DNA from 2 places in the Mesobacillus thioparans genome. Region 2 is predicted to be linked to the other one. Evidence: predicted binding sites of a transcription regulator. Region 2 holds the regulator's gene; the other holds the start of a gene.
What was found. The regulator LexA, encoded in region 2, represses DNA repair genes until DNA is damaged. The targets are predictions, from matches to a motif close to CGAACATATGTTCG.
Positions count from the first base shown of each region.

Region 1 (5,396 bases), on a different contig from region 2:
ATGGCTGGGGTATGAAGCGTTTTTACATGGGCTATTGTATCCTGCCGATATCCTGAGGGAATGGAACAGGCTGTTAAGAGAAAAAAATCATATATCCCCATACAGGCTTTCTCCTCTGATCGAGATGACGATCAACCAGTTTCAGCAAAGGAAAAAATTCCATGATGATGTTACATCACGGCTTCATTCATGGAAATGATTTGGACGTATCTGTCAGAATGAAAATCCATCCCCATCCACACTCTAATAAATGAGCATGAAAGAATGCTCATTTTAGCTGGGATGGGGGTTTTTCGTTTGAACAAGAAAATGTTGTTCGTTCCTATAGCCTCACTGCTTACGTTAGGGCTGACGGCTTGCAATGGGAATAATGAGGCTGCTATTCAAAGTACAGACAGGAACCAGAGCCAGCCATTTGGCTATTATTCAAATGAAAAAGGAAACGAAATTGATGTCATGGACGACAGGGAGGGGGCGCTTACAGAACTTTTTGACCACAATTTTGGCAAAGAGGGAGCCGCTGAAGAAAATAGAAAGCGCAAGATGCTCCAGTCACTGGATGAAAATGGGAACCCTCCGAATCCAACTGTTCCGCGTTCCGACCATGACCATAATTTTTTCCAGAAGGACAATAAATACAGCCGTGGCGATCTCAATTATCATGGACATTTGAGTGAACACAGGGGAAGCGGCAAAGCAGGGATTTACTCCAATACGGAGCAAGATAACAAAATGGCACGCACAGTCGCAAGTGCAGCAGAGTCCGTCGATAATGTCGATAAGGTAAGGTCCGTGCTGTTTGGCCGTGAAGTTGAAATTGCGGTGTCCTACAAGGATAAATCACTGAAAAAACAAACAGATAAGAAAATCAAAAAAGCTGTCCGCCCCTATACCGAAGGCAGGGAACTACGCATCATCGAGGATGAAGGAACCTTCAGCAGGACAAGGAATATTGATTATGACCGGAAAAATGGCAATCCGCGTGAAAGCATTAACTTCAATCCTTAATGAAAGATAGAAGGCAGATCACAATCTCGCCTTCTATTTTCATGTTTCAAGACAGATTTTGTTTTCATTGCTATTGAAAATCACAATTACCCCATTACCCTACAAACAAACACCTGATTTTTCTCATATCACCAGCCATTCAAAAAAATCACTTCCCCCTTTTAAGAAAGGCATCCGCAAGCAATTATCCGATGCAAATCTGCAAAGGGATAATTAAAACCTGATTGGCTATACTAGTAGTGAAAAAGAGTTTCAACACTTTTGGTAAATAAGAGAGGTGGACGGCAATGGCTTCAATCAATTTAATCAAAGCGTTCAGCACTGCTGTATTGCTCCTAATCAGTCTGTCGGGAGCTGGTCCAGTACTTCCCGGAGGGCAGGTTCATGCTGAGAAGCCTGGTGAAGCAGTCCATGAAATCAATGAACCTCTTAACGTCACGATCATTTTGCAAAGGGTCTATCTTGATGGTGAAATGAGTGAGGAAAAGGTCGTGGAGACGATTTGGTCGCTGGAAGACTTCTGGGCCAAATATGATAAATGGCAGCTTGTCGATATGGAAGCTAAGAAAGCGGTGTTCAGGCAGGACGTTGATGATATTTCTCCGCTCCTGAAGGCAAATGGATATTTCGGCCTGTCAGATGAAGGGGTACTGACTATTTTTAATGGAAGGCCCGATGGTTCGAATATCATTCAATCGTTCTTTCAAATTGACCTTGGCAGACTTGAGAGCATTAAGCGGGATCAATTGAAAAAAGGAATTCCCATCCGCAGTAAGCAATGCTATGAAGAGGTCCTCGAGACCTTTAAACCATATACGGTGAAGGATTTACATTGAAGAGCCGGGATGACTGGCTCTTATTTGCGTTTCTTATGTTGTCGAAGAAAAATAGTGGTTGTGAAATGATCATACGTTCGCCTTTTTGCATATTTTTATTCATCCCTTTAAAAAGAGTATGTTAAAATGAGTTACAGCAAAGCAGAGGGGCGAGAGTATTGTATGAATTCATAAAAGGCACCGTCGATTTTGTCGGTCCTGAATATATAGTGATTGAAAACGGGGGTATTGGCTATCAAATCATGACGCCAAATCCTTTTGTATTCACAAAAGAAGCAGGCAAAGAGATTTGTATTTTTACATATCAATATGTCCGTGAAGACCTTATTTCCCTGTACGGGTTCAAGACTCGTGAAGAAAAGGCGCTCTTCACCAGGCTTTTGAATGTTTCCGGCATCGGGCCGAAAGGGGCTTTGGCCATCCTTGCGTCAGGAGAACCGGGCCAGGTTGTCCAGGCAATTGAAAGTGAGGATGAATCATTCCTCGTCAAGTTTCCTGGGGTAGGCAAGAAGACTGCAAGACAAATGATCCTGGATCTGAAGGGGAAGCTGCATGACCTTGTACCGGATTACTTCCCTAATCTTTTCAATGCCGATGAGGTGGCTGCGACGATTTCCCAGTCCAATGAATTCGATGAGGCGGTGCTGGCTCTGAAGGCACTTGGGTACTCGGAAAAAGAAATCCGCAAAATCACTCCGGATCTGAAAAAAGAGCAATTGACTACTGACCAGTACATCAAGAAAGCATTGCAAAAGCTTTTGAAGTAAACTGATTGATAACAGACCAGTTGACCGGCCGGTTTGGTTATCCAGCATAAAAGAGGTGAGAAATTGATGGAAGAACGAATCATCTCCAGTGAAGCGGGCGACCAGGATGTTTCATTTGAGCAAAGCCTGCGTCCACAGACTTTAAGACAATATATCGGCCAGGATAAAGTGAAGGCCAATCTTGAGGTGTTTATCGAAGCAGCAAAAATGAGGCGGGAAACGCTTGACCATGTGCTGCTTTATGGACCACCAGGCCTGGGGAAGACTACACTGGCGGCGATCATCGCCAATGAAATGGGTGTCAATCTCAGGACGACTTCAGGGCCGGCGATCGAAAGGCCTGGTGATTTGGCGGCAATTCTGACGGCTCTGGAACCTGGCGATGTTCTGTTCATTGATGAAATTCACAGGCTGCCGAGAACGATTGAGGAAGTGCTCTATCCAGCAATGGAGGATTTCTGCCTCGACATCGTCATCGGAAAAGGGCCAAGTGCACGGTCTGTCAGGCTTGATCTGCCCCCATTCACGCTCGTTGGGGCGACAACCCGTGCTGGTTCCCTGTCGGCACCATTAAGAGACAGGTTTGGAGTATTGAGCCGTTTGGAATACTATAATGAGGTACAGCTAACCGATATCGTGGTCAGGACAGCCGAGCTTTTGGAAACGGAGATCGACTGGCTTGCGGCTCAAGAACTCGCGAGAAGATCGCGAGGAACGCCAAGGATTGCCAATCGCCTGTTGAAGCGTGTACGTGATTTTGCGCAGGTACGGGGCAATGGTGCGGTTGAGGAGACACTTGCCCGGGAAGCGTTGGAGCTCATGCAGGTCGACCGTTTGGGCCTTGACCATATCGACCATAAATTGCTCAAGGGCATCATTGAAAAATACCGGGGCGGCCCGGTTGGCTTAGAGACGATCTCTGCAACGATTGGAGAGGAATCGCAGACAATCGAAGATGTGTATGAACCGTATCTGTTGCAGATCGGGTTTTTGCAGAGGACTCCAAGGGGAAGAATTGTAACGGAGGCTGTATACCGACATTTTGAAATGGAGGTGCCTGAACGATGACAGGAGCAGCGAAGTTCATCATGATCGCCGGAGCAGTCATCTTCATCATTGGCTTCATCATGCAGTTTATCAATTTAGGCAGATTGCCGGGTGACATTGTCATTAAAAAGGGAAACACAACCTTTTATTTCCCAATCGTGACATCCATCTTGGCAAGCATCATCTTATCAGCGATCTTTTACTTGATCGGCCGATTCAGATAAGGTTATATCGTAAAATTATATAGAAACTTATTAGTAAGGGTGACAACATGAAAGTAAATATGTTTGATTTTCATTTGCCAGAGGAACTGATTGCACAGACTCCGCTTGAACAAAGAGCGGAAAGCAGACTGATGGTTTTGAATAAAGAAACAGGCAGCCTGGATCATGATGTTTTCAAGAACATCAAAAAGTATCTTAAGCCTGGCGATTGCCTCGTCCTGAATGACACCAAGGTGCTTCCTGCAAGGCTTTTTGGCTTGAAAGAGGATACAGGGGCGAAAATTGAAGTGCTGCTTCTGAAACAGCTTGAGGGTGACGAGTGGGAAACGCTTATTAAACCAGCGAAAAGAGTAAAGGAAGGCACGAAGATCATATTTGGTGATGGCCTTTTGACAGCGGTATGCACCGGGGAAGCCGAACACGGAGGCAGGAGCTTGAAGTTTTCCTATGAAGGCATTTTCTATGAAGTGCTCGAACAGCTTGGGGAAATGCCGCTTCCTCCTTATATCAAGGAGCAGCTGGAGGATAAGGACAGGTATCAGACCGTTTACGCAAGGGAAAGAGGATCTGCGGCAGCGCCGACGGCGGGCTTGCATTTTACCGAGAGCCTGCTCGAAGAAATCAAAGAGATGGGCGTCCATATCGCCTTTATTACCCTCCATGTCGGACTGGGGACGTTCAGGCCTGTGAGTGTTGATTCGATTGAGGAGCACGATATGCACTCTGAATTTTACCAGGTTACCGAAGGGACTGCATTGCTTCTGAACACCGTCCGTGAACAGGGCGGCCGGATCATCACTGTGGGAACGACATCGACCCGGACACTTGAAACGATCGCAACAGCAAACGACGGTAAATTTGTCGCGGAAAATGGCTGGACAAGCATTTTCATCTACCCTGGTTATGAATTCAAGGCAATCGACGGGATGATCACCAATTTCCACTTGCCGAAGTCGACACTGATCATGCTGGTCAGCGCTTTGGCTGGACGGGAAAATGTCCTGAATGCCTATAATAAAGCAGTAGAGGAAAGATATCGCTTTTTCAGTTTCGGAGATGCGATGCTGATTCTATAGTAAAAACACATTAAATGAACTTTGGACTTCTGGAAGGAGCTTGAACATTGTCAGCAATCCGTTACGAATTAATTAAAACCTGTAAGCAGACAGGAGCGAGGCTGGGGCGTGTGCATACGCCGCACGGCTCATTTGAAACCCCTGTCTTCATGCCCGTTGGAACCCTGGCGACAGTCAAAACAATGTCACCAGAGGAATTGGTCCAGATGGGTGCCGGGATCATCCTGAGCAACACCTATCATCTTTGGCTGAGACCAGGCCATGAAATCGTCCAGGAAGCAGGCGGCCTCCATAAATTCATGAACTGGGACCGTGCGATCCTTACCGATTCAGGTGGTTTCCAGGTATTTTCTTTAAGCGAGTTCAGGAAGATCGAAGAAGAGGGCGTCCACTTCCGCAATCATTTGAATGGGGACAAGCTTTTTCTCTCCCCGGAAA
Region 1 covers NZ_CBCSFH010000007.1:136,865-142,260, reverse strand. The annotation lists gene ACNAZ4_RS13405 (phosphotransferase) at 1-199, shown strand, start outside; gene ACNAZ4_RS13400 (YhcN/YlaJ family sporulation lipoprotein) at 298-1,008, shown strand; gene ACNAZ4_RS13395 (BofC C-terminal domain-containing protein) at 1,296-1,844, shown strand; gene ruvA (Holliday junction branch migration protein RuvA) at 2,003-2,611, shown strand; gene ruvB (Holliday junction branch migration DNA helicase RuvB) at 2,678-3,679, shown strand; gene ACNAZ4_RS13380 (DUF2905 domain-containing protein) at 3,676-3,882, shown strand; gene queA (tRNA preQ1(34) S-adenosylmethionine ribosyltransferase-isomerase QueA) at 3,930-4,958, shown strand; gene tgt (tRNA guanosine(34) transglycosylase Tgt) at 5,006-5,396, shown strand, end outside.
Region 1: ruvA (Holliday junction branch migration protein RuvA) is a predicted target of LexA. The motif match lies at 1,911-1,924, and genes of this name have one in related genera.

Region 2 (14,537 bases):
TTGCTGAAATTGAGATTTCTGACGAGGTGCTGACGACCATTAGTAAATTCACCGGCGGCAGGTTGAAGCCATTTTATAAAACAGATTTGTATAGAGATAAGAGGGGAGAAAAAATAGGAGTCTGTGTCGAGGTAAAACAGGATCAAGCGGAAGAATTTGTGACAGAAATGAGAGAGGAAATGCAGGAATTAGGATACCTTCCTTTTATCTGTGATTCCGAACATAACAAAGTGTGTATCAGCCAGGTTTCGCACCAGTTTGACATCCTTAAAATCCAGCAAACAAATGGAGATAACTATGACATTAGCAACGAAATGGTCATTTCCAAACTAAAGGAGTGGCATCACAGGTATCCATTTACCATCATAGGCGCCGATCTTGACTGGGTGGAAGCTTCATTCCAGGGGATTCCTAATGGAAAGGAATTAAGGTCCTTTGCCACTGAAATGTATCAATTCTGTCCAGACATCGTTGAGCAGGGGGCAGGTTCGATCAATGGATTAATGGAAGAATTGAAAGAGTCGAAGAAATTATTTTTATGGTGGGACTGATCATCTTTGAGGGGGAGTTTTATGGTTACGGAAATCTCTGAGAAGTTTAAAAATTTTGCTGTTCATGAATGCAGGGGGTCAAGTCCTCTTTATGAATCTCTTTCATTAAAAATTGCTGAAAATCGGGAGATGCTTGGTCTTGCAAGTAAAGCGAGGGCAGGCCAGCCGGTGCCGAATTTGCTTTTGGGGGCGGTACATTATCTGCTGATGAAAGATTATGAGCATCCACTTGCAGAATACTATCCAAGTTTGTCAGATGATCCCCGGTCTGCTGAGGAAGCTTTTGCCGCATTCGTTGATTTTTGTCGGCATTATACAGATGAAATCACTCAAATCATAAATAGCAAAATCGTACAGACCAATGAAGTCAGGCGCTGTGCTTACCTTTTCCCCCTTTTCAGCCATATTTTCTCAATGGTCCAAAAACCGATGGCATTGATTGAAATCGGGACTAGTGCAGGCTTGCAGCTTTTCCTGGATCAATATAGCTATTCCTATGGGACAGGTCAAAATTATGGGGAATCTGATTCGCCTGTTCACTTAACATCGGTAATTGAAAGTGAAAATAAGCTATTCAGTGATCTCAACATTCCAGAAGTGAAGACCAGGATTGGAATCGACCTGCATATCAACGATGTTAAAAATATGGAGGATTATCTTTGGCTTAAAGCTCTCATCTGGCCGGAACATCATGAAAGGCGAGAACTGTTTGAAAAAGCAGCAAACTTTGTCGCTACCCAGTCTATGAGATTAATAGAAGGGGATGGAGTAGAATTGCTCAGCTCAATCGCAGCCGAAATACCGGAAGACCAGGTGATTTGCGTTTTTCATACCCATGTTGCCAACCAAATGCCTGACACAACCAAGAAAAAGCTCTTAAACCAAATAAAAGAGATTGGTGAACGAAGGGACAACTTCCATATTTACAATAATATATACGATCAAAGGCTCCATCTGGATTACTATCTGGATGGGAAAGAAAGTCTCAATACAATCGGGGAAACCGATGGTCATGGCCGCTGGTTCAGACTGAACCTTTAGAACGCTTCAAATTTACCAGGTAAGGTGAGATAAATGGAGAAAGATCCCTTTTTTATTGAGTATTTTTTTATGGGTGTAATTGTTCTGTATTCATTGTATCTATTTATTTTCAGTAACTCAGTGAAAGGGCTGGAGGAGGAAATCACCGAGAAAATGAAGGCACTGCCAATTGCCATCCTCATTCGGTATTTGATGTTCCTGGCTTTTAACTCTTATTTTGCCAATATGCTTTTTGACATCAGCTGGCTGTTGTGGATCTGTCTATTTTCAGTGATTGGCTTATGGATTATCTTGACTGATCATAAATTAACTATATCTTATTTTATTTTGAATTTTGTATTGCTTTTTTTCTTTTTTACAGCCGGTGTACCGACGCATCAAGACTCATTTAAGGATTACATCAGCGATCATACAGAATACGAGTGTCTTGCGCTTGAATGTGTAAAGGTGAAAGAGGTAATCGAGGAAGAGACAGTAAAAACAGAAATAAAAACTCATTCTATAGTGGGTTATTCATTTGATTGGTATCTGCTTTTCGCCAGAGGAAACATAAGCCTTCAGGATGAGGAAGGGAATATAGAGGTACTTGAAGGCACAAACATTGGCGGTTTGTGGCTGCTGAATAAATGATGATTGGAGTTTAAATACTGTATTTTTGGGAGGGCAAGGAGATGTCGGGAACAATATTTTGGCTGCTGGTGGGTGCATCGGGAATTCTTTTGATATTCGGATTGGTCAACAAATCCTGGAAAGCGCTCATTGGGAGCGGGGTAGCTGTACTTCTGCCATCCCTTTATTTTTTGGGAGCCGAAAACTGGTTACGCGTTTTGGCTTTGGTCCCTCTGTTTCCAATTGGGTTAGGAATTTTCTATGCAAAACTCCATAGTAAACAATAATTGTTTTTCGAATCTGGTTAGCTTGATAGATAAAACTTAAATACTGGGAGAAATACGATGGAATTTCGTTTAGCAACAAAGCAGGACATACAGCACCTCATCAAGATGAGGTGGGATTTTGCACTCGAGGATTACCCGAAAATGGGAGAAGGAATTGAGTATCGTTCTTTTGAAAAAGAATGCCAACATTTTCTTGAAACTGCATTGGAAAACGGAAGGTGGTTTGTTTGGGTTGCGGAAAAAGAAGGGGAAATCATTTCACATATTTATATTGAATTGATCGAGAAGGTTCCTCGCCCCGGCAGGATCACAAAACCGTTCGCATACATGACAAATGTTTATACTGTGCCGGCATATAGAGGGAAGGGTGTTGGAAGTGAATTGTTATCGATAGTTAACTCCTGGGTTGAAGAGAATAAGTTCGAGTTCATAATTGTTTGGCCAAGCGATAAAAGTATCAATTTCTACGGAAAAAATGGATACACTCATTGCCAAGAGCCAATGGAAAGGCATTTTTAGTCGGTTTTATTTTAAGAATAATCTAATTTATTTGAAACTTTATGTCCTTTTACGCGTAAAGTAGGTATCTGGTAAAAGGAGGAAAGAGTTATGGCCCAATTAACCTTCAAATCCGAGAATACCTCGAATATTATTCTTGTTTCAGCCATCATTCTGATCATCAGCAGCTTATTCATGCCTCTTGTTTTCGTTTATTTTATACAGGATTATCTATACCTGACAAAAGATAAGTGGTTTTATGTGACACCGCCATCAGCTTACATTCTGTTTATGGTCGGCATGCTTTGGCTTGCTGTCACGCTGCTCCTTTATTTGTTTGTTCAATGGAAATTCGATTGGAAAGGGTTCAAGTGGCTCACTATTCTTCTTATGTTTGGATGTATACCTTTCTTTATGTTCAGTATTTCGAATTATTACTATCTGAATGACGAGGGATTGCATTTTAATGAAGCGAAAAGTTTCAATGAAATCCAGTCTTATGGCTGGAAGGATCTTAAGGAAGCGAAGGAGATCTTCGTCAAAACCAAAGGAGTAACTGTTTCGGATCATTATATGTTCACCACCAGCGATGGAAATGTGATCAAATTGCCAAATAACAGCAAGGTAGCATTTAACAAGCAAAGAATTATGGAGAAACTGGAGGAATACAATATTCCGCTAACTAATAATATGGGAGATTTATATGAATAAGCCAGTGCTAGAAAGAAGGTACGGTGATAGAGCCGATTGGAAACGGGTAATCCAGAGAAAGTTTCATCAGGAACTTATTGAAGATGAAGGCTTCCGAGGATATGTCACTTCATTGAAAGTGAATAAAGTCACCGAACCATTATTTTTCCAATACGAAGATAAAAAGGTTTGCATAGTAAACAATGGCTATACCTGGCTACAACATTTTCCAGAAGGACAATGCCATTGCGTCACTACCATGTTTAATGCCAGGGGGGAGGTTGTTCAGTGGTATATCGATATTTGTCTTCAAAATGGGCTTGAAAACAAAAGGCCTTATTGGGATGACCTGTTTCTGGATATTATCATAATTCCAAACGGAGAAGTCTACTATAAAGATCATGATGAACTTGAGAAAGCACTTTTAACTGGAGCGATCAATGAGGATTTATATCACATCGCAATAACCGAGGCCGAGCAAATTAAGAAACTGATAGAAACAAATGAATTTAAATTGTTTCAATTGACCAGGGTCCATAAAGAGTATTTTGATCGGAAGGATTTAGATTTACTCAAGTAATATTTAAAGGATGATAAACTCCATTATGTTCGTTAAAACATATAGTTACAGCATTAAGCCAGAGCGTGAAAGAGATTACCTTGATATCCAAGTTAAATCGGAGCAAATATATTCTCGTTTCACCAATAAACAGACTATTTACTTGCAAAATAGGGCAGACAGTTCCAAGTGGATTGAGATGCACATCTATCAGGATGAAAAAAGCTATACTCACAGTATTCATTCAGTTGACCAACTGCCTGAAATCCAGGAATTGTATAAGCGTTTCCTTGAAGTCATTACTTCAGCGGAAGAATTAAAAGTAGCTGATTATAACCAGGTTTTTTTAGGCCATTATTCATAAATGTACCATTCTTTATACCATATTAACTAAATTCACTGGTCCTTCACTAAAATAAAAACGAGGAATTCAAATGAAAAATCTTGTTATCGCAACAATCATTATAATCATTTTCACGACTGGTTGCAGTCCGAAGTTCCAACCGGAATTAACCAGGGTCGATGTGCAAAAAATAACCAAGGATGGCATGAAGGACGGTGAGGAAAGAATAATTGCCAAAAAAGATGAGCTGCACAAAATAGAGCAGGCATTTGATGAAATTAAGTGGTCCCCAAAGACGAAGGCGGATATGGCAAGGAAAGAAGATGTATTGGCGATTTTCTTCATCCAGGAAGAGAAAAATATGCCTGAGAGTTTGTATGAATACCGAATCTGGTTTAAGGGAGAGTCTGCAACAATAATCAGCAACAAGGAAAATGAAGCGTATGGAAGATTAACAGATAAAACGGAAGTTCGTGAATTAAAATCTGCATTGCTGCTAGGTGAATAGGTCGTTGGTTTTAGTGTCACAAAAAAGAAAAAGTGCCAATACGGACACTTTTTTCAGCTTACAGCATTGAAAGCTGGGGGATATTCGATTTTACCTTCCAATCCATTCAATGAGCCATACTCAAGCTCGATTGCCATGAACACTTCATCTGGTACAGGGAAGGGAGCTTGGATACCGAAATTTTTCGAGGGCTGAAACCCGAATTTAGGGTAAAAGTTAGGATGGCCCAGTACAAATACATGCTGATATCCTAAAGACTTGCATTTTTTCAGGCCTTCCGTGACGAGTGCTGAACCGATTCCGCTATTTTGATATTCTGGCTTCACGGCCATTGGAGCGAGACTCATAGTTGGAATCACACCTTGGTTAGTAACAAGGCTGATTACGCTGAAAAGAATATGTCCGATGATCTCGCCTTTCTCATCAACAGCTACCAGGCTTAAGGCTGGAATGAAATGTTCAGAATCCCTGATCAGTTCAACCAAACGGGCTTCATTTTCACCATTTTCAAAAGCCGCTCGATTTAGAACGCTGATACCATGGATATCGTGAATGTCTTCCGGGCGAATAATATAATCAACGCTTTTCATATTTTTTATACTCCCTCCACACCATATTAGAAGTTTTGGATTCTGAATCAGAAAACTCCCTGTAATAAAGCTTTTCATTTTCACCTGATATTGAGTCGATATCATTTAACAACCTAACTAGAAATTCTCTATCTTTGTTGATTTGGTCTTCAATTTGTGTGTATTCCCTGCCATTTTTTATACTCTTTGCTAAGTCCGTATAATGGTCAGCAAGTTGATCCCACATTGTACCTAACGTTGAGATCTTTCCATTCATCATATGGTACTGTCTGCCCTGATTAGACAGTTCCCCGAGATGAACGGCAAATGTGAATTCGCCATCTTCTTCATTCAAGATCTTTATCCATGTGGCCGGAACAGCATCGTTCTCCAGTAGAAATATAGAGTCCCTTACTTTCCGCTGGAAATCAGATCCTGCCTGTATTTCTAGGTCAGAGATTCTTTTATACTGATAAAGATTGAGTAAGATCAATGCTGCGAGAACGAATATGGTCATGTACATAAAATTTTTAGATTTCATATGACGACTCCTTTCTATACAGTCTGAAATAATAATAGCAGAAAATTCCAAAAGAGTAATTAGAATTTTTACCAGAATGAATTCTTTCACGTACAGCACTTTTTTCTGTTATGATTAAAGCTGGCTTTTAGCCAGAATCAATTTTCAAGGAGAACCTGAATGACAAAAAACCTTCCATTTACCATCACTAAAAATGATACATTCTTTGATTTATTAGGAGATTACATTGGTGATGTTTTTTATGATATTTTGCCTGAAAAGGGCTATGAGTTGCGCGACGAACAGATTTATATGGCTTTCCAGGTGGAACAGGCCTTTAAGAACAAAGGAATTGTGTTTGCGGAAGCTGGTGTAGGTACAGGAAAGACCTTCGTATACCTGATTTACGCGATTCTCTATGCTCGTTATATGGGGAAGCCTGCGATTGTATCCTGCTCAGATGAAACGCTGATTGAACAGCTCGTAAAAGAGGGCGGAGATATCGAGAAACTCGAACAGGCATTAGGACTCAAGGTGGACGTCAGGCTTGCAAAAGCAAGGGAGCAATATGTATGTGTCAAGAAGCTTGATGAGCTTTCCAACACTTCTGACGACATGGAAGTTCTTGATGTCCATGACCAGCTGCCTGACTTTATTTTTGATGAAGGCATTTCAATGAATTCGTTCAGCCGTTATGGTGACCGGAAGGAATATCCATGGGTCACGAATGAAAAATGGTCCCAGATGGCCTGGGATCCGCTCCAGCAATGTTCGACGTGCAGCTGGCGCCATCGCTGTGGACAAACATTGAATCGTGATTACTATCGACATGCCGGAGACTTGATTATTTGCTCGCATGATTTTTACATGGAACATGTCTGGACAAAAGAATCACGCAAAAGAGAGGGCCAGATGCCATTGCTGCCAGAAGCAAGTACCGTCATATTCGATGAAGGCCATTTGCTTGAATTCGCAGCACAAAAAGGACTGACTTACAGATTTAATTCGCAAACTCTGACGACTGTGTTAACAGGTTATATGCACCAGGATGTCCGGGAGGAATCTCTTTATCTAATCGAGGATATTATAGAGCTGCATGATTCATGGTTCGACCTGCTGGTTGAGAACTCGACTGCTGTTGAGGGTTCGAATCGGAAAGAAGTTGCTAAGCATCCTGCGATCAGGAAAACAGCTGAAACTTTGGAAAAGAAGGTCAGCGAATTAATGGACCAGCTGGTATTTGACGCAGAAATGTTCCTGATTGATGAATACCACTTGAAAATCATGGAAGAATACCTCGAGTTTTTCGCGTATGGTCTATCGATTTTCCTGAAGAATGATGAAGGGATTTTCTGGCTTGAAGAGAATGAAGTCCAATCTTCACTCGTGATCATGCCTCGCCTGGTAGAGGACATCTTGAAAAAAGAAGTTTTTGCACAAAATATCCCTTTTGTGTTCTCATCAGCAACTCTATCCCAGGCAGGGGACTTCAACTATATAGCCAGGAGTCTTGGGATTGAAAAATATTCTTCTTTCACGGTAGCTTCACCATTTGATTATGAAGAGCAAATGGAAATTAGAGCACATATCAGGGATGACGAAAATCAAAAGTGGGAGCAGATAGGTACGGATTTGCGAACTTCCAATGGAAGTTCCCTGGTTTTGTTTTCTTCCATGCAGGAAATGGAAAGGTTCAGAATATGGTCCGATCAACAGGAATGGAATTTTGCCATCCTGTTTGAAGGCGACCGCGAAATCAGTGAAACCGTAAAAGACTTCCAGAATGTCACCAGCTCTGTACTTTGCTCATACAGTCTATGGGAAGGTCTTGATGTTCCAGGTGAATCTTTGAAACAGGTTATTATCGCTTCATTGCCATTCCCGCCTCATGACCCGGTCTTCCAGGCAAAACGGAAGCATGCGGCCAACCCTGCAGCAGAAGTTGACGTTCCATACATGCTGCTTCGATTAAGACAGGGTATAGGCCGGCTGATCAGAAGCAGCCAGGATCAAGGTGTCGTGCACTTGTGGATTACCGGCGCACAAAAAGCAGAATTCATGAAAGAAATAACAGGAGTGCTACCTGTAAAAGAAATCCATTAAGATAAAAAAATCCCGAAAGGTCTAAGCCTTTCGGGATTTTTTGAGAAAAATTAGTTTCTGCATCCGCATTTTCTATGATCGCGGCCGCGATCATTCTCATCTTGTGCACCAGCAACCAAATCATTGATGATGCATCGACGGACAGCACGGCAGAGGTCATCAAAATCAACAGTCGCCCTTACCTGGTTATTGTTGCGGTTAGGAAAGAAAACTCCTGCGACGTCGTTGTTATTCCGGTTGTTTCCCATTCGAGACTCAACTCCTTTCCAAAAAGAAATGTTTGCTTACACGATATCTTATTCGGAAAAGGGACAAGTTGTCCGGGCTTGTATCTATTTTTGATGGCGAATGTGCTCTTCTCATAGAATCATTTAAAGAATGAAAGTTTAATAGAACGAAAAAAAGCAAGCGGAGCCCGCTTGCTTTTTAGTGCATATGACGGTAGACACCGATGACTTTACCAAGAATCGATACATTACGAAGGATGATCGGTTCCATTGAGGAATTTTCCGGCTGGAGCCTGAAATAGTCCTTCTCCTTGAAGAAACGTTTGACAGTAGCTTCGTCATCCTCTGTCATTGCTACTACGATATCTCCATTATTGGCTGTCTTTTGCTGCTTGACGATTACGTAGTCCCCATCAAGGATCCCAGCTTCAATCATACTGTCACCCATGATTTCCAGCATGAAAACCTGCTCATCATGAGGAACCAGACGGTCTGGTAGAGGGAAGTATTCTTCTACATTCTCGATTGCCGTTATTGGCATACCGGCTGTAACTTTACCGACAACAGGCACGTTGATAACATTATATTTAGGGATACGGGTTTCATCTTCAATTTCCAGAATTTCAATTGCGCGCGGTTTTGTAGGGTCCCGTCGGATCAGCCCTTTGCTTTCGAGCCTTGCAAGGTGGCCGTGTACAGTAGAACTTGATGCCAGTCCAACTGCTTCACCGATTTCGCGTACGGATGGCGGATATCCTTTTTTCTTGACTTCACCTTTAATGAATTCAAATATATCTTGTTGCCGCTTTGATAACTTTGTCATTTTCACGCACCTCGTATATTTTCTTGTCCTAATTATACCATGTCTATCCCACAGATACAAACATAAGTTCGAATTTCAAGTTGACACGAAACAAATGTTCGTATTATAATAAAATCAAATAAGCGAACATATATTCGTTAAGGAGTGTCGGACATGAAAAAAATATGGGATAACTATTCTTACGCCTTGATCCTTCTTGCTGTCAGCGTGATTTTTTCACTCGTGGCAAAAGCACATTTAAATAACGAGGAAGCATACATAACTGTTACTATAGAAGAAGGACAATCACTGTGGGAGATCGCTGAGACATATGCCAGTGAACATCATTTGTCAAAAAATGAATTCGTGAGCTGGGTAGAAAAAGAAAATGGGATCGTAGGCGAACGGGTCTTTCCAGGAGATGAACTTGTCATCCCGGTAAGAGATGAATATGTGGAACCTACTCAGATTGCCGGAGCAGAAAGATAATTTGTACATAGAATAAGGTGACAGCATGAAAGCGATTATTTATTGCCGGGTAAGTACTACGAAGGAAACACAGGAAACATCGCTTGCCAGGCAGGAGGAAGAATTACTCCGTCTTGCAGAAGACTGTGGATTCGAAGTGATGAGTATCATTAAGGAACAAGCCAGTGGGTATGACCTTGAAAGGGACGGGATCCTCGAACTTCTGGAGTTGATCAAGGACAAGTCGGTCAATGCCGTATTGATTCAGGATGAGACCAGGCTTGGAAGAGGAAATGCAAAGGTTGCGATCCTTCACTGCATTCTCAAGGAGAACGTTAAGTTATACAGCATCTCCCACAGTGGGGAACTTCAACTATCTGAATCGGATTCCATGGTACTCCAGATTGTCAGCATGGTGGAAGAGTATCAGAGGAAGATCCATAACATAAAAATCAAACGCGGAATGAAACGTGCGGTCGACCATGGTTACAAGCCTCAGCGCAATCTCAAAAACCAGGGTGAACATTCCGGCAGGGATAGAAAAGACATGCCGATTGCGGAAATTGTCAGGCTGCGGAATAATGGACTTACTTTTGCTGAAATTGCCGCGACTCTTAAAGGATTCGGCTACAATGTTTCCAAGGCGACAGTCAATCGAAGATATCTTGAGTATATCGAGACAAATGAGGAATGAGGCTCCTTTCTTGTAAAACTCAAAAAAATTTAGTAAGATATCATTTGACGTACTTTTTTACAAAGGAGATTTACAATGCTATCAAGTGATAAAATTGCTAGAATCAATGAGCTGGCGAGGAAAGCAAAAACATCGAAGCTGACTGAAGAAGAAGCAAAGGAACAGACGAAGCTTCGCGCAGAATATCTCCAATCATTCCGTTCTTCTATGCTTAATACGCTCAAGGGAGTTACCATTGTCGATCCAGAGGGCAATGATGTAACACCTGAAAAATTAAAAGAAGAAAAAATGAAGAATAAACTTCATTAATATATTCAGATTGGAATACATGAGAGAATGTATTCCATTTTTATTTTGGCAGCATTGGAGAGAGCACAATTGAAATCGGATGTTTTATGCGATGGCTGAAGTGGAAAATCAGCAATGTTATAGATAATAATGTCCCTTAGCTTATAAGTCGCAAACTGTCTTCTGTCTTCTTCAGGACTGATCAATTACATAACTACAGCTAGTATGTGTCAAAATAAATAACAATACGGCCTTTTCTGTCTCCTTCAGGCATAATTTGTTGTATAATAATTTCTCTCGCTATAATATTAAGGATGTAGCCAGTACCTATAGAAAGGATGTATTTAATGTTTAAAGAAATTGATATGCTTTCAATTGATTCCATTCGTACGTTATCGATTGATGCGATTGAAAAAGCGAATTCAGGCCACCCAGGCATGCCGATGGGGGCTGCACCGATGGCTTACACATTATGGACGCGATACATGAACATCAACCCTAAGAATCCTGAATGGTTCAACCGAGACCGTTTTGTCTTGTCTGCCGGCCATGGTTCTATGCTGCTTTACAGCTTACTGCACCTGGCAGGTTATGATTTATCCATGGAAGATATTAAGCAATTCCGTCAGTGGGGAAGCAAGACACCAGGACACCCTGAGTTTGGACACACTGCCGGTGTAGATGCAACAACTGGACCGCTTGGCCAGGGAATTGCCATGGCAGTAGGTATGGCAATGGCTGAACGTCACCTTGCTTCTGCCTATAACAAAGATAACTATACTATCGTTGATCACTATACATATACCATTTGCGGTGATGGCGATCTAATGGAAGGTGTTTCAGCTGAAGCAGCTTCCCTTGCAGCTCACCTGAAATTGGGCAAGATGATTGTCCTTTACGATTCAAATGATATATCACTTGATGGCGACCTTAATAAGTCATTCTCCGAAAGCATTGAAGGACGTTTCAAGGCGTATGGATGGCAATATATCCGCGTTGAAGATGGCAACAACCTGGAAGAAATCGCAAGAGCGATCGAGGAAGCGAAAACTGATTCAGACCGTCCGACCATGATTGAAGTTAAGACCGTCATTGGATATGGATCACCGAACCTATCTGGTAAATCAGATGTTCACGGAGCTCCGCTTGGCGCAGATGAATTGAAGCTGACTAAGGAAGCTTACAAGTGGACTTTTGAAGAGGACTTCCATGTACCAAGTGAAGTTTATGATCACTTTAAACAGCAAATCGCTGAAAAAGGTGAACAAACAGAACAAGCATGGAATGAACAATTCACTCAATATAAGAGTGAGTATCCAGAACTAGGTGCCCAGCTTGAAAAAGCCATGAAGGGTGAGTTAGTAGAAGGATGGGATAAAGACATTCCTGTATACGAAGAAGGCAAGAGCCTTGCTAGCCGTGCATCTTCTGGTGAAGCACTTAACGGCATTGCGAAAAACCTTCCTTACTTGATCGGAGGATCTGCTGACCTTGCTGGATCAAACAAAACGATGATCAAGGGAACAGGTGACTTCTTCCCAGGTTCATTCGAAGGCCGCAACATCTGGTTCGGCGTACGTGAATTCGCAATGGGAGCAGCTATGAACGGTATGGCACTCCACGGCGGCTTGAAGGTGTTTGGCGGAACATTCTTCGTATTCTCTGATTACCTGAAGCCGGCAATCAGACTTGCTGCGTTAATGGGCTTGCCTGTAACCTATGTGTTCACACATGACAGCATCGCCGTAGGAGAAGATGGTCCAACCCACGAACCAGTTGAACAGCTTGCTGGACTACGCGCCATGCCAAACCTGTCTGTAATTCGTCCTGCAGATGGCAACGAAACAGCAGCAGCATGGAAGCTGGCAATTGAATCGACTAAGAATCCTACAGCTCTAGTGCTGACTCGCCAAAACTTGCCGACAATCAAGAATACGGACAAGAATGCATACGAAGGCGTATCAAAAGGTGCTTATGTCATTTCTCCAGCTGGAAAAGAAACTGCAGATGCACTTCTTCTTGCAGCAGGTTCAGAAGTTGGTCTGGCTGTAAAAGCACAAGAAGCTCTTGCTTCAGAAGGAATAGATGTTGCTGTTGTCAGCATGCCTGCATGGGATCGCTTCGAGCAGCAATCAAAGGAATACAAAGAAAGTGTCATTCCAAAGTCTGTCAAGAAGCGCCTTGGAATCGAAATGGGATCTTCATTAGGCTGGCACCGTTATGTTGGTGACGAGGGAGAAGTACTTGCGATCGATACTTTTGGTGCCTCTGCTCCAGGAGAAAAAATCATGGAAGAGTACGGATTCTCTGTCAACAATGTAGTTGCACGTGTTAAAGCATTGATTGAACAAAACTAAAATTATCGTGATAAAGAGCACGTAACCATTAATGGTTGCGTGCTCTTTTTGATTTGGAAATTATTAGTGAGGATTTATGTTAAAATCAATTTGGCTTAATATCGATCAATACGCTTGATCGCAAGAGCATAACTATTATAAAATTTTTCGTTTCTGTGCAACCAGAAAGGAATTGTTATCGCCTAAAGAATAGAAACAAACAAGGAGGTGCTGCTTTTGGAACAGTCAGAATTGATGCAGCGAATCAGGATTGGAGATGAATCTGCTTTCGCTGAGTTATTGAATCCCCTGATTGAAAAAGCATATAAAACAAGTTACAGTATTGTCCGGTCAAAGGAAGAAGCAGAAGAAGTCGTCCAAAATGCAATGCTAGAAGCATATCGAAATATTATAGCCGGAAAGGAAATCATGTATTTTACCACCTGGTTTTACAAACTAGTCTCCCATCGTTCGATCGATAACATAAGAAAGAATGCAAGACTGAAAGAAACGGTAATTGAAATGGAAACGCTAAAGGATCAACGTGGAGTTATGGAAACTGTTCTTGAAGATGAAATTCAACTCGAGATCAGTCAAGGCATCCAGTCACTCAAGAACGGTGATTATCGGAATGTATTGCTCCTTTACTACTATCAGGATTTCACCATTCAAGAAGTTTCTGAAATGCTAGGCATGAAAACTTCAACAGTCAAATCACATCTTCACAGGGCCAGGAAAGCACTCAAAAACAAGTTGATGGAAAATCAAATAATAGGGGTGAGCACTCAATGAAAAATGAGGACATGATGATCAAAAAGGAGCTAGAAGAAGATTTGAAGAAGATTGAGGTGCCATCTTCACTATACGATTTTGCCAAGAACATTAAAGTAGAGGCAGAACCAAAGAAGGCCGCTGACAAGATAAGAAGAAAAAGAATGTTCCCATTTGCTGCAGCCGCAGTAATAACATTAGGGGTAATAACCGGCTCAGCATTTCTCAATCCTTCTGTTGCAGAAATGGCTTCTAAAATCCCTTATCTTGGTCAGGTATTCAAGACGAAATCTGTTGATGTAATGCTTTGGGAAGCGCTAGAGAAGGAAGGGTATGAAAATTTTACTCTAGGGATGACCCCGGGCGAAGTGACTAGATTTGAAATCAGTTTAGAAGGTTCTGAAAAGGACGCTGACCGGGAACGAGAGAAAATCACCGCGGTCACAGAGAAGGTTCTGAAAAGTAAAGGTTATGATTCCTATAAGATTAAAGTGAGTTCATATATTCCTGAAGTTACTCCCATTACAAAGGAGGAAGAGGGAATGACTGAACTGGGTGAAAAACTTGAAGCTGATCTAAAGAGTGCTGGGTATGAGATCATTTATGTAAATCCATTCAACAGCAAAATTGAGGTTGCAATACCAATTACAGAGAATAGAGCAGGCGAAATCAA
Region 2 covers NZ_CBCSFH010000001.1:72,315-86,851, reverse strand. The annotation lists gene ACNAZ4_RS00545 (DUF4253 domain-containing protein) at 1-551, shown strand, start outside; gene ACNAZ4_RS00540 (DUF2332 domain-containing protein) at 573-1,592, shown strand; gene ACNAZ4_RS00535 (hypothetical protein) at 1,662-2,222, shown strand; gene ACNAZ4_RS00530 (GNAT family N-acetyltransferase) at 2,546-3,007, shown strand; gene ACNAZ4_RS00525 (hypothetical protein) at 3,098-3,697, shown strand; gene ACNAZ4_RS00520 (ribonuclease FAU-1 family protein) at 3,690-4,256, shown strand; gene ACNAZ4_RS00515 (hypothetical protein) at 4,282-4,599, shown strand; gene ACNAZ4_RS00510 (hypothetical protein) at 4,670-5,086, shown strand; gene ACNAZ4_RS00505 (GNAT family N-acetyltransferase) at 5,140-5,676, opposite strand; gene ACNAZ4_RS00500 (hypothetical protein) at 5,663-6,196, opposite strand; gene ACNAZ4_RS00495 (ATP-dependent DNA helicase) at 6,356-8,278, shown strand; gene ACNAZ4_RS00490 (hypothetical protein) at 8,329-8,526, opposite strand; gene lexA (transcriptional repressor LexA) at 8,705-9,328, opposite strand; gene yneA (cell division suppressor protein YneA) at 9,482-9,796, shown strand; gene ACNAZ4_RS00475 (YneB family resolvase-like protein) at 9,822-10,469, shown strand; gene ACNAZ4_RS00470 (DUF896 domain-containing protein) at 10,545-10,778, shown strand; gene tkt (transketolase) at 11,105-13,114, shown strand; gene ACNAZ4_RS00460 (RNA polymerase sigma factor) at 13,331-13,885, shown strand; gene ACNAZ4_RS00455 (hypothetical protein) at 13,882-14,537, shown strand, end outside.